DNA from 2 places in the Agromyces laixinhei genome. Region 1 is predicted to be linked to the other one. Evidence: predicted binding sites of a transcription regulator. Region 1 holds the regulator's gene; the other holds the start of a gene.

The links. Region 1 encodes LexA, which represses DNA repair genes until DNA is damaged. Its sites were predicted from a motif close to TCGAACANNTGTTCGA; they were not measured.
Region 2: a site for LexA is predicted at 12,005-12,020, ahead of FHG54_RS16520 (Rv2578c family radical SAM protein). Genes of this name have one in related genera too.

What each region holds. Positions count from the first base shown of each region.
Region 1 is NZ_CP040872.1:2,435,925-2,450,668, reverse strand. Features, by position in the region: gene FHG54_RS11590 (methylenetetrahydrofolate reductase) at 1-659, shown strand, start outside; gene metE (5-methyltetrahydropteroyltriglutamate--homocysteine S-methyltransferase) at 656-3,007, shown strand; gene FHG54_RS11580 (alpha/beta fold hydrolase) at 3,093-3,890, shown strand; gene lexA (transcriptional repressor LexA) at 3,942-4,619, opposite strand; gene FHG54_RS11570 (LysM peptidoglycan-binding domain-containing protein) at 4,889-5,278, shown strand; gene FHG54_RS11565 (histidinol-phosphate transaminase) at 5,318-6,412, shown strand; gene hisB (imidazoleglycerol-phosphate dehydratase HisB) at 6,409-7,023, shown strand; gene hisH (imidazole glycerol phosphate synthase subunit HisH) at 7,020-7,658, shown strand; gene priA (bifunctional 1-(5-phosphoribosyl)-5-((5-phosphoribosylamino)methylideneamino)imidazole-4-carboxamide isomerase/phosphoribosylanthranilate isomerase PriA) at 7,759-8,505, shown strand; gene FHG54_RS11545 (SseB family protein) at 8,515-9,315, shown strand; gene FHG54_RS11540 (pyridoxal phosphate-dependent decarboxylase family protein) at 9,413-10,858, shown strand; gene FHG54_RS11535 (ATP-dependent helicase) at 10,919-14,744, shown strand, end outside.
Region 2 is NZ_CP040872.1:1,419,549-1,434,292, forward strand. Features, by position in the region: gene FHG54_RS06710 (aspartate kinase) at 56-1,330, shown strand; gene FHG54_RS06715 (aspartate-semialdehyde dehydrogenase) at 1,654-2,712, shown strand; gene FHG54_RS06720 (MerR family transcriptional regulator) at 2,788-3,408, opposite strand; gene FHG54_RS06725 (hypothetical protein) at 3,492-3,908, shown strand; gene FHG54_RS16745 (VOC family protein) at 4,025-4,471, shown strand; gene FHG54_RS06735 (malate:quinone oxidoreductase) at 4,629-6,059, shown strand; gene FHG54_RS06740 (ABC-F family ATP-binding cassette domain-containing protein) at 6,527-8,308, shown strand; gene FHG54_RS06745 (MFS transporter) at 8,358-9,761, opposite strand; gene FHG54_RS06750 (hypothetical protein) at 10,026-10,334, shown strand; gene FHG54_RS17050 (trypsin-like serine protease) at 11,026-11,916, opposite strand; gene FHG54_RS16520 (Rv2578c family radical SAM protein) at 12,029-13,738, shown strand; gene FHG54_RS06770 (sensor histidine kinase) at 13,877-14,744, shown strand, end outside.

The DNA.
Region 1 (14,744 bases):
ACCCGCCGACGGGCCTGTCGACGGATTCCGCCCCCGACTCCGGCATCGGCGACCTGGGCAGCGCGGCCGAACTCGTGCAGCTCATCCACCGGGTGCAGGAGGAGCGCGAGCCCTTCGAGCAGATCGGGGTCCCCGGCATTCCCGGCGCTTCACGCATCAGGGCGCGGCCTCGCCCCGAGCGGGTCGCGGTCGCAGCGTTCCCGACGGGGCATCCGCGATCGCGGAACCTCGGGCACGACGTCGACACCCTCCTCGCGAAGGAGATCGCCGGGGCGAACCTCGCGATCACCCAGCTCTTCTGGCGAGCCGACGACTACCTCGGCTTCGTCGAGCGCGCTCGCGCGGGCGGGGTCACCATCCCGATCCTTCCGGGAATCATGCCGGTCACGACTCCGGCTCGTCTCGCGCGGCTGACGCAGCTGACGGGCGTCGAACCGCCCGCAGCGCTCGCCATCGACCTCGAGATCGAACCGGATGCCGCGGCGCAGGCCGAACTCGGCATCGCCTTCTCCACCCGGCTCGCCGCCGAAGTGATCGCGGGCGGGGCGCCCGGCCTGCATCTCTACACCTTCAACCGCCATGAGGCCGTGCTCGACGTCGTCGACCGGCTCGGGCTGCTCGCCGAGCGGCTCGCCGACGAAAGGAACACCGCACGATGACCACCCCTGCACCCGCCTTCCCGAATGCGACGATCCTCGGGTATCCGCGCATCGGGCGCCGACGCGAACTCAAGCGAGCCGTCGAGGCGTTCTGGGCCGGTTCGATCACGGCCGAGGAGCTCGAGAGCACGGCCTCCGAGCTCCGTGCCGCAACGCGTGAACGACTCGCCGCGCTCGGCCTCGGCCGCGACGATGCTTCGATCCCCGAGAGCTTCTCGTTCTATGACCAGGTGCTCGACGCCGCTCTCGCGGTCGGAGCCATTCCCGCCCGCTTCGCCGGCCTCGCCGATGAAGCGGGCCGGTTCGACCTCGCCGCCGCCTTCACGATCGCCCGCGGCGCCGGCGACGACGCCCCGCTCGAGATGACCAAGTGGTTCGACTCGAACTACCACTACCTCGTGCCCGAGATCGCACCCGACACCGACTTCACGTTGCATGCCGAGCGCATCCTCGCTGAGTTCGCCGAGTCGAAGGCGGCCGGCTTCACGACGAGGCCCGTGATCGTCGGACCCGTGACGTTCCTGCTCCTCGCCAAGGCGGCCGAGGGCGCTCCGGCCGGCTTCGCGCCGATCGACCGGCTCGCCGATCTCGTCCCGGTCTATGCTGCGCTGCTCGAGCAGCTCGCCGCAGCCGGCGCGGAGTGGGTCCAGCTCGACGAACCCGCCCTCGTGAGCGAGAGCATCGACGTCGACCGGGCCCGCGCGATCGAGTCGGTCGGCATCGCCTACGACGCGCTCGGCGCACTCGACGCCCGCCCGGCGATCTTCGTCGCGGCACCCTACGGCTCGCTCGACGATGCACTGCCGGCACTCGCCGCGACCCCCGTCGAGGCGATCGGACTCGACCTCGTGCGCGGATCGCTGCCCGGCGGCCTCGACCCGGCGACGGCCGAGTCGCTCGCCGCGAAGACGCTCGTCGCCGGTGTGATCGACGGCCACAACATCTGGCGCGGCGACCTCGCCGGCGCGTTCGACCGCGTCGCAGCCGTGCAGCACCTCTCGCCGGCCGTGTCGGTGTCGACCTCGACGTCGCTGCTGCACGTGCCCCATGACGTCGCCGATGAAGACGAGCTCGATGCACGCCTCGTCTCGTGGCTCGCGTTCGCCGACCAGAAGGTCGGCCAGGTGGCCGTGCTCGGTCGCGGGGTGGCCGAGGGGCGCGACGCGATCGAGGGCGAGCTCGCCGCGGCATCCGCAGCCCTCGCCGACCGCGATGCCGCGCCCGGCGTGCGCGTGCCCTCGGTACGCGACCGACTTGCAGGTCTCGCCGAGCGGGACTTCGCCCGGGTGAGCTACGACGAGCGCGTCGCGGCGCAGGAGTCGCTCGGCCTGCCCGAGCTGCCGACGACCACGATCGGCTCGTTCCCGCAGACGGCCGAGATCCGTCGCGCGCGCGCCCGTCTCGTCAAGGGAGAGCTGCCCGCCGACGAGTATGCGGCGCTCATGCGCGCCGAGATCGAGCGCGTCGTGCGACTGCAGGAGGAGCTGGGTCTGGACGTGCTCGTGCACGGCGAGCCCGAGCGCAACGACATGGTGCAGTACTTCGCCGAACTGCTCGACGGATTCGCGGTGACGAAGCACGGCTGGGTGCAGTCCTACGGTTCGCGCTGCACGCGGCCGTCGATCCTCTGGGGGGATGTCTCACGGCCGGCGCCGATGACCGTCGAGTGGTCGAGCTACGCGCAGTCGCTCACCGAGCAGCACATGAAGGGCATGCTCACCGGTCCGGTCACGATCCTCGCCTGGTCGTTCGTGCGTGACGACCAGCCGCTCGGCGACACCGCCCGACAGGTGGCACTCGCCCTTCGTGACGAGATCACCGACCTCGAGGCGGCGGGCATCCGCATCATCCAGGTCGACGAACCCGCTCTGCGCGAGCTGCTGCCGTTGAAGCTGGCCGATCAGCCGGCCTACCTCGACTGGTCGGTCGGTTCGTTCCGCCTCGCGACTGGCGGCGCGGTGCCCGGCACGCAGGTGCACACGCACCTCTGCTACTCCGAGTTCGGTGTGGTGATCGACGCGATCAGGAACCTCGACGCCGACGTCACCTCGATCGAGGCGGCCCGCAGCCGCATGGAGGTCGTCGACGACCTCGAGACGAGCGGCTTCGACCACGGCATCGGCCCGGGTGTGTACGACATCCACTCGCCGCGGGTTCCCGGTGTCGCCGAGGTACAGGCGCTGCTCGAGCGCGCCGCAGGGGCGATCCCCGCGACGCGGCTGTGGGTCAACCCCGACTGCGGCCTGAAGACGCGCGGGTACGACGAGACCGTCGAGTCGCTGCGGCACATCGTCGAGGCGACCGTGGCGGTTCGGGCAGAGCGCTCCGCCCCGGTGCTCGCCGGATAGCAGGGACCGGGCGGATGTCGCGGCTCGCGGCATCCGCTCGGCTCGTGCCGGGGTGATGCTCAGGGGCGTCGCGTACCGTCGAGCCATGCAACTCGCGGTCCACGAATCCGGCGGGGGCGGGCGCACCGCGATCCTCATCCACGGCATCATGTCGGATTCGCGCGCCTGGCATCGCGTCACCGGCGAACTCGAGGCGCAGGGATTCCGGGTGCTCGCGGTCGATCTGGCCGGCCACGGCCGCAGCCCCCGCGCCGCGAGGTACTCTCCGGCCGCTTGGGCGAGCGATGTCGTCGAAACCCTCGAGCCGCTGCTCGACGGGCCTCCCGAGGTCGTCATGGGCCACTCGCTCGGCGGACTCGTCGCGAGTCTCGTCGCCGATCGACTCGCCCCGCGCGCGGCGATCTACATCGACCCGGCCTTCTCATTCCCGAAGGGCGTCAAAGGCTGGGCGTTCAAGGCCTTCTTCGCCGTGGCGCCGCGGCCCCGTCGCTCGGCGCTCGTGCGGATGAACCCGAAATGGAGCGCGGTCGACGTCGACATCGAACTTGCGACGCTGCGCGACTGGGACAAGCGCACGATCCTCGGCTTCACCGACACCCGTCCGCTCGTGCCGCCGGCCCGGCTCGTGGCACCCACGCTCGTCGTGCTCGCCGAGAAGAGCCTGCTCATCACGACGAAGGTCGCCGGGCAGCTGCGGCGTCAGGGCATGACGGTCGAGACCGTGCGCGGCACCGGGCACACCGTGTTCCGAGACGATCACGCCGGCTTCATGGACGCCGTGCTCGGATGGCTGCGCGAACTCGCGCCGACCGATCCCGGCCCGGTTCCAGTCGTCACGCGTTCGGCAGTCGTTCGCCCGGCCGTCGGGAGTTCTTCCGCGTAGCGGACGGCTTCCGTTCATTCCCCGCCGGCACTGCAGCCTGCGAAGGCGGTCTCAGACCGCGCGAAGCACCGCGACGACCTTGCCGAGCACCTCGGCGTGATCGCCGACGATCGGTTCGAACGCACTGTTGCGGGGGAGCAGCCAGGTGTGACCGTCGCGCTGGCGGAACACCTTGACGGTCGCCTCGCCGTCGAGCATCGCCGCCACGATCTCGCCGTTCTCGGCGGTGCGCTGTGACCGCACGACGACCCAGTCGCCGTCGCAGATGGCGGCATCGATCATGGACTCGCCGACGACCTTCAGCATGAACAGCTCGCCCTTGCCGACCAGCTGGCGGGGGAGGGGGAAGACCTCGTCGATCTGCTGGTCGGCGGTGATCGGAACACCGGCGGCGATGCGCCCGACGAGCGGCACCATCGCCGCATCCCCGACGGGAGTGTGCTCTGCCGCAGTGGCGGTGCGATCGGTGACGCCAGGCAGCTCGATGAGCACTTCGAGTGCGCGCGGACGGTTGGGGTCGCGCCTGAGGTACCCGGCGAGTTCGAGCTGGTTGAGCTGGTGCGTCACGCTCGAGAGCGAGGAGAGGCCGACCGCATCGCCGATCTCGCGCATGCTCGGCGGGTAGCCGCGGCTCGAGACCGAGCGCTGGATCGTCTCGAGGATCGCGATCTGCTTCGCGCTCAGACTCTTGCGGCGGCGAGGTCTGCCCGCAGCCTGCGTGTCGTCGATGTCGGTGCTCAACGTCTCCGCCCCTCGTTGCGGCCGAACGGCCGGGATGTCGGTGGTGTCTGGTCGACTGTCTTCCAGACATTCGAAACTGTATCCGTCTCACGTGCGTGCGGCAAACACTTGTTCGAGTGTGTCGGAGATTCGAGACTGCTCGAAGTTTCCGGGTTTCGGCCTTGCGGTCGTCAGCAATCGAAGATATGTTCGGAACAGAGATTCGCACCCGGCCCTCCCGGCCGAGGGTCGGGTGCGACTCCCACAGGAGGTGTGACATGAGCGCAGTGATCGCAACGACGGGCTTTCAAGCCGCACGGGTGCTCCCGCGCGACCGGGTGCGAGATGAGTCTTCGCGTACCCGACTCCGACTGACGCGGCGCGGCCGCATCGTCTTCACTTCGCTGGCCGCGCTCCCGATCGTGATCTGGGCGTTCGTCATCGTGCTCGGCTCCGGGGGTGCCGCCGCCGATATCGACGGTGCGGGCGCTGCCGTTTCCTTCGAGTACGTGACCGTCGGGCACGGCGATTCGCTCTGGGGCATCGCTGAAACGGTCGATCCCAACGCCGACGTGCGCGAGGTCATCGATGAGATCATCCGTCTCAACGGTCTCGATGGGGCGATGGTCGAGCCCGGGCAGCGGCTCGCGCTGCCGATCGCACCGTGAGAGCCGTCTGACACACGCTGGCGAGCCTCGTAGGCTTGCATGGTGACGAGTCTCGACGACCTCCCCATCCGCGACGACCTTCGTGGGCGTTCCCCGTACGGGGCCCCGCAGAAGACCGTGCCGGTCGCGCTCAACGTCAACGAGAACTCGCATCCGATTCCCGAAGACGTCGCACACGACATCGTCGCCAGGGTGGCCGCAGCGATCCTGACGCTGAATCGGTATCCCGACCGCGAGTTCACGGCCTTGCGCCGTGCACTCGCCGGCTACCTCGGCCACGGGCTCGATCCCGCGCAGATCTGGGCGGCGAACGGCTCGAACGAGGTGCTGCAGCAGGTGTTGCAGGCCTACGGCGGGCCGGGTCGCTCCGTGCTCGGGTTCGCTCCGACCTATTCCATGTACGGGCTGCTCGCCTCGGGCACCGGCACCGAGTGGATCACCGCCGGGCGTGACGACGGCTTCGAGCTCAGCACGGCGACCGCCGTCGCGGCAGTGCATGAGCACGATCCCGACATCGTGATGCTCTGCGCCCCGAACAACCCGACCGGCACGCCGGTCTCGATCGAGACGATCGAAGCGGTGGCCGACGCCGCGCGCGGCATCGTCGTGGTCGACGAGGCGTACTTCGAGTTCGCCGACCCCGGCACCCCGAGCGCGCTCACGCTGCTCGCCGGCCGACCTCGGCTGCTCGTCTCCCGCACCATGAGCAAGGCCTTCGCGTTCGCGGGCGCCCGCGTGGGCTACCTCGCCGGCGATCCCGCCGCGATCGATGCGCTCCGGCTCGTGCGACTCCCGTACCACCTGTCGGCACTGACGCAAGCGGCGGCACTCGGCGCACTCGCCCACGCAACAGAGATGCTCGCGATGGTCGACGAGATCCGCGTCCAGCGCGAGCGCATCAGCGACGAGCTCGCGAGACTCGGGTTCCGCCCCTACCGCAGTGGGTCGAACTTCGTGCTGTTCGGCGGGGTCGCCGACCCGCGCGGCGTCTTCGAGCAGCTGCTCGAGCGCGGCATCCTGATCCGCGAGATCGGCATCCCCGGGCACCTTCGAGTGACGGCGGGCACCGAGGCCGAGACCACCGCCTTCCTCGAGGCGATCGCCGTTTCCGCCCCGAATAGAATGGCCCCATGACCGCATCCAGCCCATCGCGCACTGCCCGCGTGCAGCGTGAGACGAGCGAATCCAGCATCGACCTCTCGATCGACCTCGATGGCACAGGCACGAGCGACATCGAGACCGGCGTGCCGTTCTACGATCACCTGCTCACGGCGTTCGCCAAGCACTCGCTGACGGATCTGACGGTGCGAGCGAGCGGTGACATCCAGATCGACGTGCACCACACCGTCGAAGACGTCGGCATCGTGCTCGGGCAGGCCATCAGGCAAGCGCTCGGCGACAAGCGCGGCATCTCCAGGTACGGCGATGCGCTCGTGCCGCTCGACGAGGCGCTCGCACAGGCGGTCATCGATATCTCGGGTCGCCCGTTCCTCGTGCACACGGGGGAGCCGGCCGGTTTCGAGTTCCACCTCATCGGCGGGCACTTCACCGGTTCGATGGTGCGACACGTCTTCGAGGCGATCGCCTTCAACGCGGCCCTCACCGTGCACATCACCGTGCTCGGCGGTCGCGACCCGCACCACATCGCCGAGGCGGAGTTCAAGGCGTTCGCGCGCGCGTTCCGCCAGGCCAAGGCGTTCGACCCGCTGGTGTCGGGCGTGCCGTCGACCAAGGGCGCCCTGTGACCCGCAGCCGTCGTGTCGTCGTGCTCGACTACGGCTCGGGCAACGTGCACTCGGCCGCGAAGGCACTCGAACTCGCCGGTGCTGAAGTCACGGTGACCGCCGACCGAACGGCGGCACTGGAGGCCGACGGACTGCTCGTGCCGGGTGTCGGGGCGTTCAAGGCCGTCATGGATCAGCTGCGCGCGGTGCGCGGCGAAGAGATCATCGACCGCCGACTCGCGGGCGGGCGCGCGGTGCTCGGCATCTGTGTCGGCATGCAGGTGCTGTTCGAGCACGGCGTCGAGCGCGGCGTCGATACCGAGGGCATCGGCGAATGGCCCGGCGTGGTCACCGAGCTCCCGGCGCCGGTGCTGCCGCACATGGGCTGGAACACGGTCGAGGCGGGCGATGGCTCGGAGCTCTTCGCCGGCATCGAAGACGAGCGCTTCTACTTCGTGCACTCGTTCGCAGCACAGGAGTGGCTGCTCGACGTCGAACCGCCGTTTCCCGAACCGGCTCTGACCTGGGCCGAGCACGGCGGCAGATTCCTCGCCGCGGTCGAGAACGGACCGCTGACGGCGACGCAGTTCCACCCCGAGAAGTCGGCCGAGGCGGGCATCCGCCTGCTCGCGAACTGGATCGGAACCCTCGGCTGAGCCGTTTCGACGTCACGTGCAGACCGCTTCGACCCGGGCGGACTAGGATGCTGTGACTGTGCCGACTCGCAAGAAGCGACCGCGATGACTAGGACAGTGAATGAGTGAATTCAACAGAACCGCCCGCCTCGTGCTGCTCCCTGCGGTCGATGTCGCCGGCGGCAAGGCGGTGCGCCTGACCAAGGGTGAGGCCGGCACCGAGACGAGCTACGGCGACCCCGTCGACGCCGCGGCCGACTGGGCCGATCAGGGTGCCGAGTGGATCCACCTCGTCGACCTCGACGCGGCGTTCGGCCGCGGCTCGAACGCGGGCGTGCTGAAGCGAACCATCCGGCAGGTGCGCGGGGTCAATGTCGAGTTGTCGGGGGGCATTCGCGACGACGAGTCGCTCGAACATGCACTCGAGATCGGCGCCAAGCGCATCAACCTCGGCACCGCGGCGCTCGAGAACCCCGAATGGGCCGCCTCCGTCATCGCCCAGTACGGCGAGGCGATCGCCGTGGGCCTCGACGTGCGCGGCACGACGCTCGCCGCACGCGGCTGGACCAAAGACGGCGGCGACCTCTGGCAGGTCATGGATCGCCTCGAAGAGGCCGGCGCGGCGCGCTACGTCGTGACCGACGTCACCAAAGACGGCACGCTGCAGGGCCCGAACCTCGACCTGCTCCGCCAGGTGATGGAGCGGACCCATCGCCCGGTCGTGGCGTCGGGTGGCATCTCGAGCCTCGATGACATCGTGGCGCTGCGCGAACTCGTTCCGCTCGGCCTCGAGGGCGCGATCGTGGGCAAGGCGCTGTACGCGGGCGCGTTCACACTGGTCGAGGCATTGGATGTCGCTTCCCAGTGACGGTGTCGCGTGACCGGTGATGCGGCCGACTCGGCGGGCGTGCCGTGGGCCGGGCGGTCGTTCCAGCCGAACACGCACGCGGCCGACGACGGCCGCGCGCCCGAGGCGCTCGTCGCCGCGCTCGATGCCTTCCGATCCGGCGAAGCAGGTCAGGCGCCCGTGGTGGCGGAGTTCGCGCGTTCCCGGCTCCTGATCCCGCTGCTCGCCGAACACGGCGACCCCTCGGCAGACGAGGGCGAGCCCGACGGCTCAACCGCGGTCGGGGCCCACGGGCTCGCGATCGACAAGAGCCAGGAGCTCTCGATCGTCACGGTGCAGGGGCCCGACGGGCGCACGGTGCTGCCGGTGTTCGCCTCGGTCGAAGCGATGTCGCGCTGGAACCCCGTTGCGAGGCCCGTTCCGGCCGACGGCGTTCGAGTGGCGCTGGCAGCCGCCGACGACGGTACCGACCTCATCGTGCTCGACCCCGCTTCGCCGACCGAATTCGTGCTGCGCCGCCCCGCGGTGTGGTCGGTCGCGCAGGCGCTCGACTGGCAGCCGCCGTTCGAGTCGCCCGCCGTCGGCGCGGCCTTCCGAATCTCGATCGAGCGGGAGCTCGCCGTGCTCGACGTGACCCTGCATGCGGGTGATCCGACGGCACGCCTGACCGGGCCCGAGCTCGTCGTGCGGCTCGAACTCGTCGGCGGTCTCAGCCGTGAGCAGCTCGACGCGATCACTGCGCGTCTCGCGCGGCGCTGGGCCGCCGACGATCTCATCGCGACCTCGGTGGATTCGCTGACCGTGAAGCTCGTGGGCTCGCCCGCCGGCTGAGGCCTGCCGCCCGCCGCGTGCGGCGACCCCGTTGACCGGGCCACCGATGCGGCGCACAATCGGGGTGTGCGCTCGGCGCACGGAATCCGGGTGTGCCATGCATGATGCGAACACGACGACCGGTGGCATCGGCGAAAGCGTTCCAGCAGCGGATGCCTCGTACGACGAGGTCGTCGCAGCAGCGGCCGGTCACGCGCTGGGGTGGCTCTCGGGAGTGCGCGAACGAGCGATTCCGCCGCATGCGAGCGCCGACGACATCAAGGACCGCCTCGGGCGAGAACTCCCGCAGGTGGGGGAACCCGATCTCGAGGTCATCGCACGACTCGCCGAGGGCGTCGAGCCCGGGCTCATCGCGATCGGTTCGCCGCGCTTCTACGGCTGGGTGATCGGCGGCACGCAGCCCGTCGCGCTCGGCGCCGACTGGCTCGTCTCCGCGTGGGACCAGAACACCGGGCTCCGGGCGATCACACCGGGAGCGGTCGCCGTCGAAGAGCTCGCCGGCGAGTGGTTGCTCGATCTCTTCGGCCTGCCGGCGCAGTGCGATGTCGGATTCACGACCGGCGCCACGATGGCGCAGTTCTCCTGCATGGCGGCAGCGCGCGGCGACGTGCTTCGCCGAGCCGGGTGGGACGTCGAAGCTGATGGGCTCGCGGGCGGCCCGGCAGTGCGGTACATCGCCGGCGAGGAGCGCCACGGCACGATGGACCTCGCGGCCCGGTACCTCGGCCTGGGGGCGCCGGTCACGGTGCCGGCCGATGAGCAGGGGTGCATCGGCGTCGAGGCCCTGGCCGCGGTGCTCGCGGAAGAGGATCGCCCGGCGATCGTCGCGCTGCAGGCCGGCAACATCCACTCGGGCGGGTTCGACGACTTCGCTGCCGCGATCACGGTCGCCCACGCGGCGGGCGCATGGGTGCACGTCGACGGTGCGTTCGGTCTCTGGGCGGCGGCGTCGCCGAGGCTCCGACACCTGACGTCGGGCTTCGAGGCCGCCGATTCCTGGTCGACCGACGCCCACAAGACCCTGAACGTGCCCTACGACTGCGGCATCGCGATCGTGCGCGACCCCGCCGCGATGCGGCACGCGCTCGGCATGCACGCGAGCTACCTGCAATCCACCGCCGTCGGTTCCGATCCGCAGGAGAAGGCGCCCGAGCTGTCGCGACGCGCCCGCGGCGTTCCGACCTGGGCGGTGCTCCGCTCCCTCGGCCGTGACGGCGTCGCCGAACTCGTGGACGGCCTCGCCGAAGCCGCGCGGGGCATCGCCGACGGCGTCGGGGCGCTGCCAGGCGTCGAGGTGCTGAACGAGGTCGTCTTCACCCAGGTGTGCATCGCCCTCGACACCGACGAGGCGACCGCCGCGCTCAGCGAGCGACTCTGGAACGACGGCGAGGTGCTCGCCATGACCTCGCGATGGCATGGCCGCACGGTGGTGCGCTTCTCGGTGAGCAATTGGCGCACGGATGCCGCAGAGGTGCGCCGCACGGTCGACGCCGTCGCCCGTGCGCTCGTCGGGCTCGAGGCCGAGGCGCCGCCGATCGGGTAGCGGGTCTCGAGACGTCGGCGGGGAAGAGCCATCGTCGGTGGCATCCGCTTGAATGGAGGCATGCCCGAGGTGAACGGAGACCCGCCTGAGGCGCTCGCCGCGTTCTCGCCGGCGACGCGGGCGTGGTTCACCGAGTCGTTCAGCGCCCCCACGACCGTGCAGAACGGCGCGTGGCAGGCGATCTCGCGGGGCGACCACTCGCTCGTCGTGGCGCCGACGGGCTCTGGCAAGACCCTCGCCGCGTTCCTCTGGGCGATCGACCGGCTGCACCGCGAGAGGGCCGAGGCGGCCTCGACCGGCACCCGCGTCATCTACCTCTCACCGTTGAAGGCGCTCGGCGTCGACGTCGAACGCAACCTCAGGGCGCCGCTCGTGGGCATCGCCCGAACCGCTGCGGCCCATGGCACCACGGTGCCCGAGGTCTCGGTGGGGGTGCGTTCCGGTGACACGCTGCCGGCCGAGCGGCGCCGGCTCGTGGCGCATCCGCCCGAGATCCTCATCACGACGCCCGAGTCGTTCTTCCTCATGCTCACCTCGGCGGCCCGTGAGACGCTTCGCGGGGTGCAGACGGTCATCGTCGATGAGATCCACGCGCTCGCGGGAACGAAGCGGGGTTCGCATCTCGCGCTCTCGCTCGAACGGCTCGACGAGCTGACCGCCGAGCCCGTGCAGCGCATCGGGTTGTCGGCGACCGTGCGGCCGCACGAAGAGGTGGCGCGATTCCTCGGGGGCACGCGGGCGGTCACGATCGTGGCGCCGCCGTCGGGCAAGCGGTTCGACCTGCGGGTCACCGTGCCGGTCGACGACCTCTCCGACCTCGCCGGAGAGACCGGGGCGGGCACGGTGTGGCCGCACGTCGAAGAGGCGATCCTCGACGAGGTGCTCGCGCATCGCTCGACGATCGTCTTCGCGAACTCCCGGCGCCTGGCCGAGCGGTTGACCGCACGGCTCAACGAGTTGTGGGCCGAGCGCGCTGCGGGGCCGATCGCGGCGCCGGTGGCGTCGGTCGAGGTGCCGGTGACGGCCTCGGCCGAGGTGGCCGTCGAGGCGTCCAGCGTGCCTGCGGCAGCGCGGCGATCGCCCGCCGAGGCGGTCGGTGCTTCGGGCGTCACGGGCGGAGCGGCGCCCGTGATCGCCCGATCGCATCACGGTTCGGTGAGCAAAGAAGAGCGGGCCCTCGTCGAAGACGACCTCAAGTCGGGTCGGCTGCGCTGCGTCGTCGCGACCTCGAGCCTCGAACTCGGTATCGACATGGGCGCCGTCGACCTCGTCATGCAGGTGGAGTCTCCGCCATCGGTCGCGAGCGGCCTGCAGCGGCTCGGCCGGGCCGGGCACCAGGTCGGCGAGGTGTCGAAGGGCCTGATCTTCCCGAAGCACCGCGCCGATGTGCTGCATTCCGCGGTCGTCGCCGAACGCATGATCGGCGGGGCGATCGAAGAGCTCCGCATCCCCGCGAACCCGCTCGACGTGCTCGCGCAGCAGACCATCGCGGCGACAGCACTCGACGAGTGGGACGTCGAGGCGTGGTTCGAGCTCGTGCGCCGCGCCGCGCCCTATGCCGCGCTGCCCCGGTCGGCCTTCGACGCGACGCTCGACCTGCTCGCGGGGCGCTACCCATCCGATCGCTTCGGCGAGTTGCGCGCACGCATCGTCTGGGACCGCGACGCCGGCACGATCTCCGGCCGCCGCGGGGCGCAGCGCCTCGCGGTCACGAGCGGCGGCACGATCCCCGACCGGGGCCTGTTCGGCGTGTTCATGGTCGGAGAGGCCGGGCCGGGTCGCCGTGTCGGCGAACTCGATGAGGAGATGGTCTACGAGTCCCGCGTCGGCGACGTGTTCGCGCTCGGCGCCACGAGCTGGCGCATCCAAGAGATCACGCACGATCGCGTGCTCGTCGCTCCGGCGTTCGGGGAGCCCGGGCGGCTCCCGTTCTGGAGAGGCGACGGCATCGGCCGCCCGGCCGAGCTCGGGGCGGCGATCGGCGGCTTCATCGCCGAACTCTCGGGCGCACCGGCATCCGACGCCCTCGCTCGCAGCCGCGCTGCCGGGCTCGACGAGCGCGCCGCGACGAATCTCGTGAAGTTCATCGAAGACCAGCGCGCCGCCACCCGGGTGGTTCCCGACGCGACCAACCTCGTGGTCGAGCGCTTCCGCGACGAGCTCGGCGACTGGCGCATCGTGCTGCACTCGCCCTACGGCATGCGCGTGCACGCACCGTGGGCCCTCGCCATCGGGGCGCGGGTGCGCGAACAGAGCGGCGTCGACTCGAACGCCGTCGCGAGCGACGACGGCATCGTGCTGCGCATGCCCGACACCGGCGATGACCCGCCGGGGGCCGAACTGTTCGCGTTCGAACCGGCCGAACTCACCGAGCTGGTCACGACCAATGTCGGCGGTTCGGCGCTCTTCGCCGCCCGATTCCGCGAGTGCGCCGCGCGGGCGCTCATCCTGCCGCGTTCGAACCCCGGCAAGCGGTCGCCCCTCTGGCAGCAGCGCCAGCGGGCCTCGCAACTGCTCGAGGTCGCCCGCGACTTCCCCGAGTTCCCGATGGTGCTCGAGGCCGTGCGCGAGTGCCTGCAAGACGTCTACGACCTGCCGGCCCTGACCCGGCTCGCTGAACGCATCGACCGCCGCGAGCTGCGATTCGTCGACGTCACGACCGAGTCGCCGAGTCCGTTCGCCTCGAGCCTGCTCTTCGGGTACGTGGGCGCGTTCATGTACGAGGGCGATGCGCCGCTCGCCGAGCGGCGTGCTGCCGCACTCTCGCTCGACCCCGCGCTCCTCGCCGAGCTGCTCGGCACCGTCGAGCTGCGCGAGCTTCTCGACCCCGACGTGGTCGACGAGGTCGAGCGCATGCTCCAGCGTCTCCATCCCGACCGTGTCGCGCGCGGTGGCGAGGGGGTCGCCGATCTGCTGAGCGACCTCGGGCCGCTCACGGCCGCCGAGCTCGCGGCGCGGGTCGACGACGAGACGGATGCCGCTGCGGCCCTGGCCGAGCTCGTCGCCGCGCGCCGCGCGGCTCCGGTGCGATTCGCGGGTGAATCGTGGTTCGTCGCCGTCGAAGACGTGAGCAGGCTGCGCGATGCGCTCGGCGTGCCGATCCCGCCGGGGCTCCCCGAGGCGTTCGGCGAGGCGGTGCGCGACCCGCTCGGCGATCTCGTGGCCCGCTTCGCACGCACCCACGGGCCGTTCACCGCCCAGACCGTGGCGGCGCGCTTCGGCATCGGGCACGTCGTGGCATCCGCTGCTCTTGCACGGCTCGGCGCAGAGCGCCGTGTGGTCGAGGGGGAGTTCCTCCCGCACGGTTCCGGCATGGAATGGTGCGACAGCGGGGTGCTGCGGCGCATCCGGCGCCGTTCGCTCGCGGCACTCCGCAATGAGGTCGAATCTGTCGAGCCGCGGGAGTTCGCCCGTTTCCTGCCGGGTTGGCAGCAGGTCGGCGGCGGGCTCGGCGGCGTCGATGGCGTCGCGGCGGTGGTCGAGCAACTCGAGGGTGCGCGCATCCCCGCCTCGGCATGGGAGGCGTACGTACTGCCTGCCAGGGTCGCCGACTACCGGCCCGGAATGCTCGATGAGCTGACGGCGGCCGGGGAGGTGCTCTGGGCGGGCACGGGGTCGCTCGGCGCCGACGACGGCTGGATCAGCCTGCACCTCGCCGAGACGGCCGAGCTCACACTGCCGCCGCCTGCTGCAGCACCGCTCGATCCGCTCGAATCCGAGCTCATCGCGGTGCTCGGCGGCGGGGGAGGCTACTTCTTCCGGCAGTTGTCCGAGGCGGTCGGTGCCGCTGGGCTCGATGCCGACGGCGACCGTGCGTTAGCCGATGCGCTCTGGCGCCTCGCCTGGGCGGGGCTCGTCACCAATGACACCTTCGCACCGGTGCGCG
Region 2 (14,744 bases), 1.0 Mb from region 1:
AAGATGGTCGACGCCGGGTGGATGTTCCCCGGCCCATCCAATCGGGAGTGACCACGTGAGCTTGATCGTGCAGAAGTTCGGCGGATCCTCCGTCGCCGATGCGGAGAGCATCAAGCGGGTCGCCAAGCGCATCGTCGAGGCCCGAAAGGCGGGCAACGACGTCGTCGTGGCGGTCTCCGCGATGGGCGACTCGACCGACGAACTCCTCGACCTCGCGAACGAGGTCACGCCGATCCCGGCGCCGCGCGAGCTCGACATGCTGCTCTCGGCGGGCGAGCGGATCTCGATGGCGCTCCTCGCGATGGCGATCAAGAGCATGGGCCACGATGCGCGTTCGTTCACGGGCAGCCAGGCCGGCATGATCACGGATGCCACGCACGGCGCCGCCCGCATCGTCGACGTCACTCCCGTGCGTCTGCGCGAAGCGCTCGACGACGGCGCGGTCGTCATCGTTGCGGGCTTCCAGGGCTTCAACCGCGACACCCGTGACATCACGACGCTCGGCCGCGGCGGCAGCGACACGACGGCGGTCGCGCTCGCGGCGGCGCTGGGGGCCGACGTGTGCGAGATCTACACCGATGTCGACGGTGTGTTCACCTCCGACCCGCGCATCGTGAAGAAGGCGCGCAAGCTCGACCGCATCACCAGCGAGGAGATGCTCGAGCTCGCGGCATCCGGAGCCAAGGTCCTGCACATCCGAGCCGTGGAATATGCTCGCCGCCACGGCGTGACCCTGCATGTGCGCTCGTCGTTCAACAACAGCGAGGGGACCGTCGTCTACGACCCCGCGCGCCTTCCCGAAGGAGAAGCTGTGGAAGAGTCCGTCATCGCAGGTGTCGCGGTCGATCTCACCGAGGCCAAGATCACGGTCGTCGGCGTGCCCGACAAGCCGGGGGTCGCCGCGAAGATCTTCAAGATCGTCGCAGGCACGGGTGCGAACGTCGACATGATCGTGCAGAACGTCTCGGCGGCCTCGACCGGTCGCACCGACATCTCGTTCACCCTTCCGAAGTCCGACGGCGAGCGTGCGCTCACGGCGCTCGCGGGCTCGCAGGAGGCGATCGGCTTCCTCTCGCTGCAATACGACGACCAGATCGGCAAGCTCTCCCTGGTCGGCGCCGCGATGCGTTCGGCCGCTGGGGTCTCTGCGCGCCTGTTCGAGGCGCTCTACACCGCCGGCATCAACATCGAGATGATCTCGACGAGCGAGATCCGCATCTCCGTCGTGACGCGCGCCGACAGCGTCAACGACGCCGCACGTGCTGTGCACTCGGCGTTCGAGCTCGACGGCGACGACGACGCGATCGTGCACGCGGGCACCGGTCGCTGACTCCTCCGCGGCATCGGCCCGCGACATCCGCCTGCAACACCCGGCCGCGACATCCGGCCGCAACATCCGCCCGCAACATCCGGCCGAAATGTAGGACTTCTCCGCCGTTGTAGGACGCAGTCGCATCAGGGCGTCCTACAAACGAGGAAATGTCCTACAAACTTGAAACAGAGTTGCGTGACCAAACTTGAAACAGAGTTGCGTGACCAAACTTGAAACAGAGTTGCCGTGACGCAACTTGAAACAGAGTTGCCGTGACGCAACTTGAAACAGAGTTGCCGTGACGCATCATGAGCGTGAAGCGAAGAGGATACGAGGAAGAAATGGCTACCAACGGAGTGAACATCGGCGTGGTCGGCGCGACGGGCCAGGTCGGCGCGGTCGTGCGGCGCCTGCTCGAGGAGCGCGACTTCCCGGTCGCCTCGATCCGCTACTTCGCAAGTGCACGCTCTGCCGGGTCGACGCTGCCGTGGAAGGGCGAGGAGATCGTCATCGAAGACGCCTCGACTGCCGACCCGAGCGGCCTCGACATCGCGATCTTCTCCGCCGGCGCGACGCTCTCGAAGGCACAGGCGCCGCGGTTCGCCGCCGCGGGCGTCACGGTCGTCGACAATTCGAGCGGATGGCGCATGGACCCCGAGGTTCCGCTCGTCGTCAGCGAGGTGAATCCGCACGCGATCGACCAGGCGGTGAAGGGCATCATCGCGAACCCGAACTGCACGACCATGGCCGCGATGCCCGTGCTCAAGGTGCTGCACGACGAAGCCGGGCTCGAACGACTCATCGTGAGCACGTACCAGGCGGTCTCGGGTGCCGGTCTCGCCGGCGGCGAAGAGCTCCTCGAGCAGGCGCGGGCCGCGGTCGCTCAGGATGCGATCGGACTCGTACAGGACGGTTCGGCGGTGGAGTTCCCCGCGCCCGAGAAGTTCCCGCGCACGATCGCCTTCGATGTGATCCCGCTGGCGGGTTCGATCGTCGACGACGGCGACCTCGAGACCGATGAAGAGAAGAAGCTCCGCAACGAGAGCCGGAAGATCCTCGAGCTGCCTGGCCTGCGTGTCGCGGGCACTTGCGTGCGCGTGCCGGTCTTCACGGGCCACTCGCTCTCGCTCCACGTCGAGTTCGCGAACGAGATCACGCCCGAGCGTGCGACCGAGCTGCTCGCGGCCGCTCCCGGCGTCGAGCTCTCCGACGTGCCCACGCCGCTGCAGGCGGCCGGCTCCGACCCGAGCTTCGTCGGACGCATCCGCCGCGACCAGTCGGCGCCAGAGGGCAAGGGCCTCGTGCTCTTCGTCTCGAACGACAACCTGCGAAAGGGTGCGGCGCTGAACGCCGTGCAGATCGCGGAGCTCGTCGCCGCGAAGGCGCCCGCGGCGGTCTGAGGAGCGAAGGGCGACGCGAGCGGATGCCTCGGGCGCACCGCCGCCCGCACGACGGAGCACGCGGCTCGGTGAACCTCAGCTCTCGCGGCCGAGGCGTCGCACTGCGGCGTCCTGATGCGCGAGACGCCGGAGGGCGAGGAGCACCGGTTCGTACAACGCGGTGCCGAGCACGGTGTACTCGACGGCGGCGTGGGCGTCCGGCGGCATCCGTTCGAGGTCGAAGTCGGCGAGGTCGCGCGCGGCGGCGCCGTACCGTGCGAGCCGTTCATCGCTGATCGGCAGACCGGCGTCTGCCGCGGCGACGAGCGCGCGCTCGAGCTGGGCGACGGCGGCGAACTCGGGGTCGTAGACCTGCCCGAGCGCCTCGAGCGCAGCGCGCGCCCGAGGGAACGGATCGACCGCATCGACCGGATCGGCGCCGGCCGGCGGCAGCGCACCGACGGCGAGCCCGAGTGCGGCATAGAGATCATCGCCGGGCTCGTCGACGAGCTCGATCACCGCGCGCGCCTGCTGCACGCTCAGACCGACGGGCCCGGTCAGCGCGCGCACGAGCCGGAGCCGGCGTACGTGGCCCGCGTCGTAGCTGGCCTGCGTGGCCGAGGTCACGGTGCCCGGTTGCAAGAGCCCCTCGCGCAGGTAGTACTTGACGGTCGCGACCGGCAGACCCGCCTCGGCGGCGAGTGCGGAGATGCGCATCCCGGCTCCTTGCATTAGATAGTGTCACTCTCTAGTATTGGAGAGTACAACTATCTAACCATGGACAACCGAAAGGACCGGTCATGCCCGCAGACGACGTCATCCTCGTCGGCATCCTGCTGCTCGCCCTCGTCACGGTCGAGAGCGGGGGCTACTTCCTCACCCGGGTGGTGCGCGGATCGGTGCCGGCGAATCGCCTCCAGGCGAACTTCTTCCGCGCCGGCCACGCCCACGCCGCCGTACTGCTCGTGCTCTCGATCGCGATCCTCTCGGTGATCTCGCATGCCGCGCTCGACGGATTCTGGCTCTGGCTCGCGCGGGTCGGTGTCCCGATCGCGGCGATCCTCATGCCGGCGGGGTTCTTCCTCTCGGTGCTCGGCCGTGATCCCGAGAAGCCGGGGCGGCTCATCGTGCTCCTCTGGCTCGGCGTCGTCTCGCTCACGGCGGCGCTCGTGACCGCCGGCGTCGGCCTCATCGCGGGCGGCGTCGCGGCACTCTGAGCGAACGGATGCCTCGGGCGCACCTGCCGCCCGAGGCATCCGCTCGCCTGCGCCCGAAGCGGGGCGCGCCCACGCACAGGGTGCGAGTTCGGGCCGAGCGGCGTAGCGTCAGGCGCATGGCCATTCCCCAGCGCTTCTCGCTCGTCACGCTCGGCGTCGCCGACGTCGAGGCCGCCACGGCGTTCTACCACCGGCTCGGCTGGCGCGAAGCGCCGTCGTCGGTGTCCGGCGAGGTCGTCTTCTTCGCCACGCCGGGCGGCGTGCTCGCCCTGTGGGAGACGGCCGAGCTTGCGAAGGATGCGGCGCTCCCGACCATGCACGCGAACGCCCCCGCCTTCCGCGCCGTCGCCCTCGCGATCAACCTCGATTCGCCCGAAGCGGTCGACGATGCCGTCGGCGACTGGGTGCTCGCGGGCGGCTCGATCTCCAAGGCGGCCGGCCCAACCGAGTGGGGCGGGTACAGCGGCTACGTCGCCGACCCCGACGGCAACCTCTGGGAGCTCGCCCACAACCCGTCGTGGCCGCTCGACGAGCGGGGCCTGCCGATGCTGGGCGGTGCATGAGCGACGCTGGGCGGTGCATGAGCGACGCTGGGCCGCGCATGAGCGACGCTGGTCGGCGCGTGAGCGACGCTGGTCTGGGGCACCATCCGGGGCATCTACACTGGAATCCGTGACTTCAGAGGAAACCGTCGACGTCGTGCTGATCGGCGGGGGCATCATGAGCGCCACGCTCGGCTCCCTGCTCTCGCGACTCCAACCCGACTGGACGATCCGCGTCTACGAACGCCTCGGCGAGGTTGCACAGGAGTCGTCGAACGCGTGGAACAACGCGGGAACCGGTCACGCCGCGCTCTGCGAGCTCAACTACATGCCCGAGCAGCCCGATGGAACCGTCAGCGCGAGCAAAGCCGTCGCGATCAACGAGCAGTTCCAGATCAGCCGGCAGTACTGGTCGTACCTCGTCGAGCAGGGCGCGCTGCCAGAACCGCAGAACTTCATCAACACCGCGCCGCACATGACGTTCGTCAAGGGCAATGCCAACATCGAGTACCTGAAGAAGCGCGTCGCCGCCCTGCGGGAGCAACCGCTCTTCCCCGACCTCGAGTACACCGAAGACCTCGAGCGCATCGCCGAGTGGACTCCGCTCCTCGCGAAGAAGCGCAATCCCAAGGCGCGCGTCGCCGCGACCCGCACGGTCGCCGGTACCGACGTCGACTTCGGTGCTCTCACCACGTTCCTCTTTCGCGACATCGAGACGCGCGGCGCCGAGATCGCCACGAACCACCAGGTCACCCGCCTCAAGCGTCAGAAGAACGGCACGTGGAAGCTCCACCTGCGCCACCTCGTCGGCAACACCCCCAAGGTCGTCAACGCGCGCTTCGTCTTCGTTGGTGCGGGCGGCGGCGCGCTGGCCCTGCTGCAGCATTCGGGCATTCCCGAGATCAAGGGCTTCGGCGGCTTCCCGATCTCGGGCCAGTTCTTCCGTACGACGAACCCCAAACTCGTCGCACAGCACCACGCGAAGGTCTACGGCAAGGCCGCGAAGGGTGCGCCGCCGATGTCGGTGCCGCACCTCGACACCCGGGTCGTCGACGGCGAGACCGCGCTGCTCTTCGGGCCATACGCCGGCTTCACGCCGAAGTTCCTGAAGACCTCGACGTGGTTCGACCTGCCGTTCTCGGTGCGACTGCACAACCTCGGCCCGATGCTGCAGGTCGCGTTCAAGAACTTCGACCTCGTGAAGTACCTCGTCTCGGAGCTGCTCGCCTCACGCGACAAGAAGCTCGCGGCACTTCGCCAGTTCATGCCCACAGCCAAGAGCGAGGACTGGGAGCTCATCACGGCCGGCCAGCGCGTGCAGGTCATGAAGAAAGATCCGGAGAAGGGCGGCGTGCTGCAGTTCGGCACCGAGGTCATCACCGGAGCCGACGGCAGCATCGCGGGCCTGCTCGGCGCCTCGCCCGGCGCATCGACCGCCGCGCCCATCATGCTCGACGTGCTCGGCCGCTGCTTCCCGGGCCGCATGGCCGAGTGGGAGCCCAAGCTGCGCGAGATGATGCCGAGCCACGGCACACTGCTCTCAGGCAACGCGGATGCCGCGGCGACGTCGCTGGCCGAGACCGCGAAGGTGCTCGAACTCACGGCGTAGCACCCGCGCGTGGGGCGTGTTTGTAGGTCGAAGCTGCCTTTGTAGGGCGCCGCAGCGCCGTTGCGTCCTACATCTCCGCCTGCGTCCTACATTCCGCCAAGCCGCGTGCGTAGCACCCGCGCGTGTGCGGCATCCGGCGCGGTGGTTGGTATTCTCGGCGAGCTCTGCTACCGTCGTACCCGCTATGAAGTGAGTACACACCCTCGTCCCGCGCCTGAGGCGCCGTTGACATCGGGTGTGCGCACGGTTCGGGTCTCCGGTTGATCTGGGCATCGTGCTGTTCGCGACGGCATTCGCGCGCACCCGAGCTGCGACGGCAACGCCCGGCGGGATCCTCTCCGCTCCCGGGCGGTCGTCGGCGCCGCGCGCCCGCGTTCCGCCGGCTCGGTGCATCGTGCCGCTGCACGCGCGCCGCGGCATCCGTCGACCGCCCGGGGGCTTTCGCACACAGGGCAAAGGCGTACCGCATGACTGTATCCATCACCCATTCCCACCATCTCCGTGTCGACGGCCTCTCCGTCTCGTATCCCGATCGACGCGTCTTCACCGACCTCGGTTTCGCGGTCGCACCGGGCCAACGCCTCGGACTGATCGGCGAGAACGGCGCCGGCAAGTCCACACTGCTCCGGCTCATCGCCGGCGAATTCGAGCGGGCGGATGCCGCGGCATCGCCCGGCTCGAACGCCGAGACCTCGGGCCGCATCGTGCGGCCGCGGCGCACGTCGCTGCTCGCCCAGGAGCTGCCGTTCGCACCGCAGGAGCGCGTCGGCGAGGTGCTCGAGGCGGCCCTCGCCGAGGTGCGGGCGATCGAACGCGAACTCGACGCCGCGGCGACCGCGCTCGCGAGTGACGCCGCCGAGCCGAGTGACGCGGGCGACCCGGCGGCCGCCCGATACTCCGCCGCGCTCGACGCCGCGGAAGGCGCCGAGGTCTGGAGCGCCGAGGCCCGCCGCGACGAGCTCCTCGAGGGGCTCGGCGTCGGCGATCTCGGCCTCGACCGGCGCATCGTCGAACTCTCGGGGGGTCAGCGCTCGAGGTTCGCGCTCGCAGCCCTGCTGCTGAGCGCCCCCGACGCGCTGCTCCTCGACGAGCCGTCGAACCATCTCGATGACGCCGCGGCGGCGTTTCTCGAGGATCGGCTCCGCGCGTGGCGCGGGCCGGTGGTGTTCGCGAGCCACGACCGCGCGTTTCTCGACCGGGCGGCCACCGGCCTGCTCGACCTCGACCCGGGGCGGGCGGGCGCGCTCGCCCACTCTGCGTCGAGCCACGCCGCATCGACCGCGTCGCGTGATGACGCGCTCGCAGCTTCGGGCGGCACCGTCTTCGGCGGCGGGTTCAGCGAATTCCTCGATGTCAAGGCGAAGGAGCGAGTGCGCTGGCGGCGCCAGTACGACGACGAGCAGTCGGAGTTGAAACAGCTTCGCAGCGATGTCGGCGGCGCCGCTCGTCGCGTCGCCCATGGCCGAGCGGCCACCGACAACGACAAGTTCATCCGCCACTTCAAGGGCGAGAACGTCGATCAGGCGGTCTCGCGCCGAGTGCGCAACGCCGAGCTGCGACTCGCGACGCTCGAGCGCGAGCAGGTGGCGAAGCCGCCGTCGCCCCTGGTGTTCGCCGGCATCCCGTCGGGCTCCCACGCGCTCGAGGAGTCATCCGGTCTGCTCCTGCAGCTGTCGGATGTCGCGGTCGACGGCCGCCTCGCGATCGAGTCGCTGCAGGTTGCTCCGCTCACGCGGCTGCTCGTGACGGGCGCCAACGGCGCGGGCAAGTCGACGCTCCTGAATGTGCTCGCGGGGGCGCAGCGCGTCGACGACGGTCTCGTGCACCGGCGCAAGGGGCTGCGCGTGCAGCTGCTCGAGCAGGACGTGCGCTTCGCCGACCTCGCCACCTCACCTCGGCGTCTCTACGAGCGGGTGCTCGGCGAGCGGCGTGCCCAGCAGGTGCCGCTCGGCGGCCTCGGGCTCATCGCCCCGCGCGACGAGTCGCGCCCGATCGGCGCGCTCTCGGTCGGGCAGCAGCGCCGGCTCGCGCTCGCGCTCGTGATCGCCCGGCCACCGCACGTGTTCCTGCTCGATGAGCCGACGAACCACCTCTCACTGGCCCTCGCGACCGACCTCGAGGAGGCGCTCGGAACCTACCCCGGTGCCGTCGTCATCGCGAGCCACGATCGCTGGCTCCGTCGCCGGTGGTCGGGCGACGAACTCGAGCTCGCCGCGGGCAGCAGGGCGCCGGTCGCGGCGCTCCGATGAAGCGAGCGGATGCCGCGGGGCGCGTGTCGCCGCGGCATCCGCTCACTGCTCATTCGGGCCCGGCCGGCGCCGCCCGCTTGTCGCGCCAGAGCACGACGGCGGCCAGGAACAGGCCGGCAAGCACGGCGATCACCGTCGCGAGCAGGGTCCAGTCGGTCGGATCGGTGCCGCCAGCGAAACTGAGCCCGACCACCACCGTCGAGCCGATCGAGCCCAGCGAGCGCGCCGTCTGGAACAGGCCCGCGGCCTGACCCACGCGATCGGGCGGCGCGGCGACGTAGAGCGACTGGGTGATCGAGATGAGCACGATCCCGTACGGCACGCCGACCGCGGCCATCAGCAGCAGTACGATCCAGGGGCTCGTCGATCCGGCGAGCAGTTGCAGTGCGAGAGCGGATGCCGCGAGCCCGATGCTGCCGGCGACGAGCGCGGTGCGAATACCGCGTCGGTCGATCATGCGCTCGACGACGGGCGCGAGGATGACGGTGAAGGCGGCCAGCGGAAGCATCAGCGCGCCGACCGCGTCGGTGCGGTAGCCCCCGTGGTTCTCGAGGTACTGCGGCACGCCGAACAGTGCGCTGTAGAGCACGAGGTTCGCCAGGATGAACGTCACGTACACGCGGATGAGCGGAAGGTTGTCGCCGAGCAGGCGCAGATCCATGAACGGCGTGGTGCACGTCAGCTCACGCCACGCGAAGAGCGAGCCCGCGATGATCGCGGCCACGAGGAACCACCAGTTCGGGTCGGTCGCGATGTCGAGCAGGAACAGCAGGAGCGTCACGACCGTTGCGGCGAACAGGATGATGCCCGGCAGGTCGGACTCGGCAACCGTTCGTCGCAGGGGAACATGCTCGCGCGCTGCGTCGCGCGGAGCAAGCACACGAGTCGCGAGGATCGCGAGGGCCGCGAGCGGCACGTTGACCCAGAAGATCGCCTCCCAGCCGAACGCCGTGATCAGCAGTCCGCCGAGCACCGGGCCGACGGCCGCCGAGCTCGTGTCGACGAGCTGAATGCGCGCGATCATCTTCGGCGCGCTCAGCGTGCTGGTCGCGGCGATCGAACGCAGCATCGCCGCGGCGCTCGGGAAGGTGGTCGAGGTGCCGACCGCGAGCAGCACCCGCACGGCGACCACCCAGCCGAACGCCGGTGCGAACGGGCCGAGTGCCCCGGCGACGGCGACGATCGCAAGACCGATGGTGAAGACGCGTCTCGGGCCGTAGCGGTCGGCAATGCGACCCATCACCGGTTGGAGCACCGCGGACGTGAGATAGAAGGCCGTGATCACCCACGTGACCGTGGCGACATCCACCGAGAACTCGCGTTGGAGGGTCACGAGCGCGACCGCGACCATGCCCGAGTTCACGGCGCTCAGGGTCGTGCCGGTGCAGAGGGCGGCGATCGTCCAGTCGGCGCGGGCAGCGGGGGCGGCCGGGTCACTGCGTCGCTGCGACATCCGCTGCCTCCTGTCCGGTGTCGACGGATGACTCGCTGCGAGCCTTGCCACCTCGATGCCCGGTGTCAAGCACGGCACTGGACAGATCGCTCGAATATGTGTTCTGGGTATCTGCTCGAATGAAGCAGCGCCGGCGGAGGGCGCTCGCTTCAACACGCGGCCATCGCCGACGTGGTGGCGCGTCGTGACGACCGAGTCAGGATATGCGTTGGGTCGTATCGCCAACGCGCCCCTTGTACCCTGAGCTGCATGAGGAAAAGGTCGATGGCCGCGGCGCGACTCTCAGTGGTGATCGCGTGTATGGCGTTCGTGGGGACGGCGTGCGCGGCGCCCGATCGCTCGGCCGGTGACCTGGTCTCGGACGATCAGCCCATCGTGGTGCTGTGCCAGGGAAATGAGGTGCCCGTGCAGGCACTGGAGGACCCGAGGCCGGCGAGCGAGCTCGCACCCGCTGCCGCGCCGGCCCTCGACGGACGCGGTGTCTCCGGTTTCGATGCGCTCGATTGGCTGATTGCGCAGGAGAGCAACGATCGTGTGATGTTGATGGACAAAGCTCGCCGTTCCGCAAGATGACGGCCGCGGCGACATCCGCGAATACATGTACATCGTCATCTCCACCGATTCCATGCCAGCTAATCCCGGCGAGTCGGAATGGGCAGTTGTTGAGTCGTCGACCTGCTCGCCGATGCTTGACCTCGGCGAGCTGAATGCAGCGAGAGTTTCCCTCGATCCCTCGTCGCCGCCCGCCCCCCGAGTCTGACCATCTCGCACTACTCGTCACGGAGTTCGCGTGCAACTCGGGTCAGGACGCCACCGGTCGGGTCGAACTCGTCGAGATCGCCGAGACTGAGTCCACGGTTGAGTTGGTCATCGGGGTGCGGCCGTCGGGCGCCCGTGAGGCATCGTGTCAGGGGAACCCGGCGACACCGTTCACTATAGATCTCGAGCGGCCACTCGGGGGCCGCGTCATCTTGAACGCCGCAGTGGTGCCCTCGCGGGAGATCACGCCATCATCGGTGCCCTGAATCGACGGGGCGTCGGTTGGGACGAGAACGCGCATTGCGGCTGCCAGATGCAGCGGCGCGCCCGCGCAGACGAGATGGCCGAGAGACTGAGAGGCGTCCGCTGGTCCATCCATGATGCGCCCATTTGAGCTGGGACGCCGCGGCTACGGCCAGACATAGTCGCATGAGGGAAGCGCAACGCTGGTGTCGGCATGCCGGCACGCAACACTCACACCCGGTGAGCGGTCACTACATACCGTCTAGTCGTTGCTCCAGACCGCACCATCGGCGTCTGTGACGATCGGCGGAAAGTCGGTGCTTTCGCTTGGAGGCATCAGGTCGCCCGATGGAGCCTGCATGCGGGCGCTCGGGAAGAAGTTCATGCTCGCACCCCACTGACTCAGAAGCGTGTCAATGGGGTAGTAGCACCCGAGGGTGGCACCGTTGTAAACGATCGACCCGACATGCATGCCAACAGCGCGCAAGCCTTGGCTATCATTCCGCCAAACGGGCCCGCCGGAGTCTCCTCCCGCTCGAGCGTACGTTGCGCAGTAGACATAGACTCCGTTCCGTGGATACCGGTATTGGATCGTCCCTTCAGTCCTACCGGTCGTGATGCCCATCTTGCCGACCAGTGTGCCGTTCGTCTGCTCATAGTTGGGCATCTTCCCGGTCACGCGTCCATTGGTCCCAGGAGGAGTTTGTCCCGTCCGCGGGTCAACCACTATCTGGTACATCGTGACACCGGCGTCAGGTCGGATGAGCCCGGAGTCGCCCTCGGTGCCGTTGAACTTTCGGTACGCCATCGTGCCGAAAGGGACGGCGGTCCCGGACACCCGTTCTCCTACCCCGAAGCAATGGCCGGCAGTCAGGATGAACGTGCCGCTTGTGCCCTGAATGGTCCAACCGCCAGTGCACCACGGCTCGGAACCCCGGTAAAGCGGGTGGCCGGCAAAGTAGCCATAAGACAGTGCTTGAGCAGGCTGTGAAGCTCCGAATAGGACGACCAGAAGCGCTGCAATCAGGGCAGTGATGCCTCCCCTGGCTATCCTCCGCAAGTGGGACTCCTCTTGTTCAAGATTTCGATGGTTCTGCTCCGCCGCTACGGCAGGCTCGACATTGAGCCCGCCCTCCCAAAACTTACGTGTCAACAGGCGGGCTCAACGTCCCGGCTCGCCGTGAGGTACCTGCCACACGTCGCCGCTGAGTGGCGAAACGAACTTCATCCATACAGATATCCAGAATATGTGTTCGAATGTCGGTATGCGGTGGAGCGGGCAGGAACTGGGCGTCGAGCAGTCGGGCGTGCTGCCCGGGCTCGCGAAACTCAACAATCTCGTGCGTTCGGTACAGACGCCGGAGTTCGCCGGCGTCACCTTCCACGAGGTGCTCGCGAAGTCCGCGCTCAATCGCGTTCCCGGCCAATCAGCGATGCCGTTCGGTTGGACCATCAATCCCTATCGGGGTTGCACGCACGCCTGCACCTACTGCCTGCACCCTGACACGCTCATCACGATGGCCGACGGACGAGAGCGGCCGCTGAGGTCGGTGGAGGTTGGCGACGAAGTGCTCGGCACGCGCGTCCACGGTCGGTATCGGCGATATACGACATCGAGGATCGTCGCGAAGTGGGCGACACGAAAGCCGGCGTTCAGAGTCACGCTGGCCGACGGTACGCGGCTCGTTGCGAGCGGCGACCATCGCTTCCTCACGGTGCGAGGGTGGAAGCACGTGACGGGCCGGATGTCGGGAAGCTCCCGACGCCCCTATCTGACGACCTCGAACTCGCTGATGGGATTCGGAAACCGCGGCAGAGAGGTGTCGCCGGACGCGTTCTCCGAGGAGTACAAGCGTGGCTACCTCGCCGGGATGATCCGCGGCGACGGCATGATGCTGCGACGAACCTACACGCGCTCCGGAGGCGGCGAGTACGTGGCCAGCCAAGTGGGTTCTGCTGTGAAGACCGCGAGCGACCTGCAGGTCATCGCGATCGATCCGCTCGACGAGGTCGTCGACATGCTCGACCTCACCACCACCACTGGGGACTTCATCGCGAACGGAGTCGTCAGTCACAACTGCTTCGCCCGACCGACGCACACCTATCTCGACCTCGACGCCGGCGCTGACTTCGACCGGCAGATCATCGTGAAGGTCAATGTCGCCGAGGTCGTGCGTCGCGAGCTCGCGAAATCGGCCTGGCGACATGAGCCGGTCGCGCTCGGCACGAACACCGACCCCTACCAGCGCGCCGAGGGGCGCTATGCGCTCATGCCGGGCATCATCGAGGCGCTCGCCTCGAGCGGCACGCCGTTCAGCATTCTCACGAAGGGCACGCTGCTGCGGCGCGATCTGCCGCTGCTCGTCGACGCCGCGTCGCACGTTCCCGTCGACATCGCGATGTCGATCGCGATCTACGACGACGAACTGCAGCAGTCGATCGAACCGGGCACCCCCAGCACGAGGGCGCGGCTGGCGACGGTCTCGGCCGTGCGCGATGCCGGCTTCGACTGCTCCGTGTTCCTGATGCCGATCCTGCCCCACCTCACCGACACGAAGGCCCATCTCGACGAGGCGTTGCGTTCGGCGAAGTCGGCAGGAGCCACGAGCGTGCTCTACTCGGCGCTCCATCTTCGCGGCGCGGTGAAACCGTGGTTCATGCAGTGGCTGGGGCGCGAGCACCCCGAGCTCGTTCCGCAGTACCGATCCATGTACTACGGCTCGAACGCGTACGCACCGAAGGCCTATCGGCAGTGGCTGGGCGAACGCATTCGCCCGCTGATCAGTGCGCACGGTCTCGAGCGCGGTCGCGAAGATCCGGTCACCGGGGGAGTACGGTCGTCGGCGCTCGCGCGCGGTCCGGCGACGTGGCGCGGCGCCCGAGCCTCTCGGCGACCTGGCTCCGACGGGGTCGCCGTCCGGACCGAACTCCCCGACGCCCTGAACCTTCCGCACGATCCGTCGGCACTGTTCTGACCGAGTTCGCCGTCGGTTCGGCCGAGTCGCCCGCGTGGCGCGCACGAAACTGGGATAATCCGCAGAAGCACGAACGGCGAAGTTCGCGCGGGGGCGAACGTCGACGTTCGCGTGTGCGGCACCGAGCGGAGGATCACGATGACCCTGGGGTTGCCGGGACACCTTGCGAGGGAATCGCTCAGCAGGGCGCTCCGCAACGCAGGGCACTGCGCGGCATTCGCCTGCCTCGGTATGGCCGCAGCACTCGTTGCCGTCGTCTCGCTGCTGCAGGATCGTTCCGACCGCTGGATCGGGTTCGCGCTCGCCGTCGGCATGATGGTGCTGCTCGCACTCGTCGCCCGGTACGCCACGGTCACGCTGACCGTCGTCTATCTCGTCGCCGGCGCCGGTGCTCTGCTCGCCCTCACCGTGCTCGTGCTGCGCAGTGGCGAGTTCCCGTCGACGAACAACGCGGTGCTCGCTCTCGTGGGAGTCGCGCTGCTGCTCGTCGGCGGAGCCGGAAACGGTTCGACGATCGCGATCATCTGGGCGACGCTCGGCTTCGCCCTCGGCCAGGTCGCGATGCTCGTCGGAGCCGTCGTGACGGGCGGAGTGTTCATGTCGAACGCCGCCACGTGCTTCGCCTTCGTGGTGGTGGTCATCGTGCGTGTCTTCGACGGTCTCACTCGCCGCGCCGGCATGCGTCGCGAAACCGGGTTGCACCGTGCCAGCCAGCAGACACGAGAACTCGCGATCCGGCACGACTACGAGCTCCGCGCCACGGCGCGGCTGCACGACACCGCGCTCAGTCATCTCGTGGCGATCGCGGCCGCGGGCTCCGGCCCGGTCGATGAGCGGTTGCGAGCGGGCATCCGTCAGGATCTCGGTCTCGTCGTCGGTCGCGACTGGGCGATCGACCATGCGTCGAGCGGCGAGGCCGGCGACCGCGAGGGGGTGGGGGGCGCGAAGGCGCTCGGCGAGCGGCAACTCGATGACGATGACGGACATCCGCCCGCAGAATCCGACG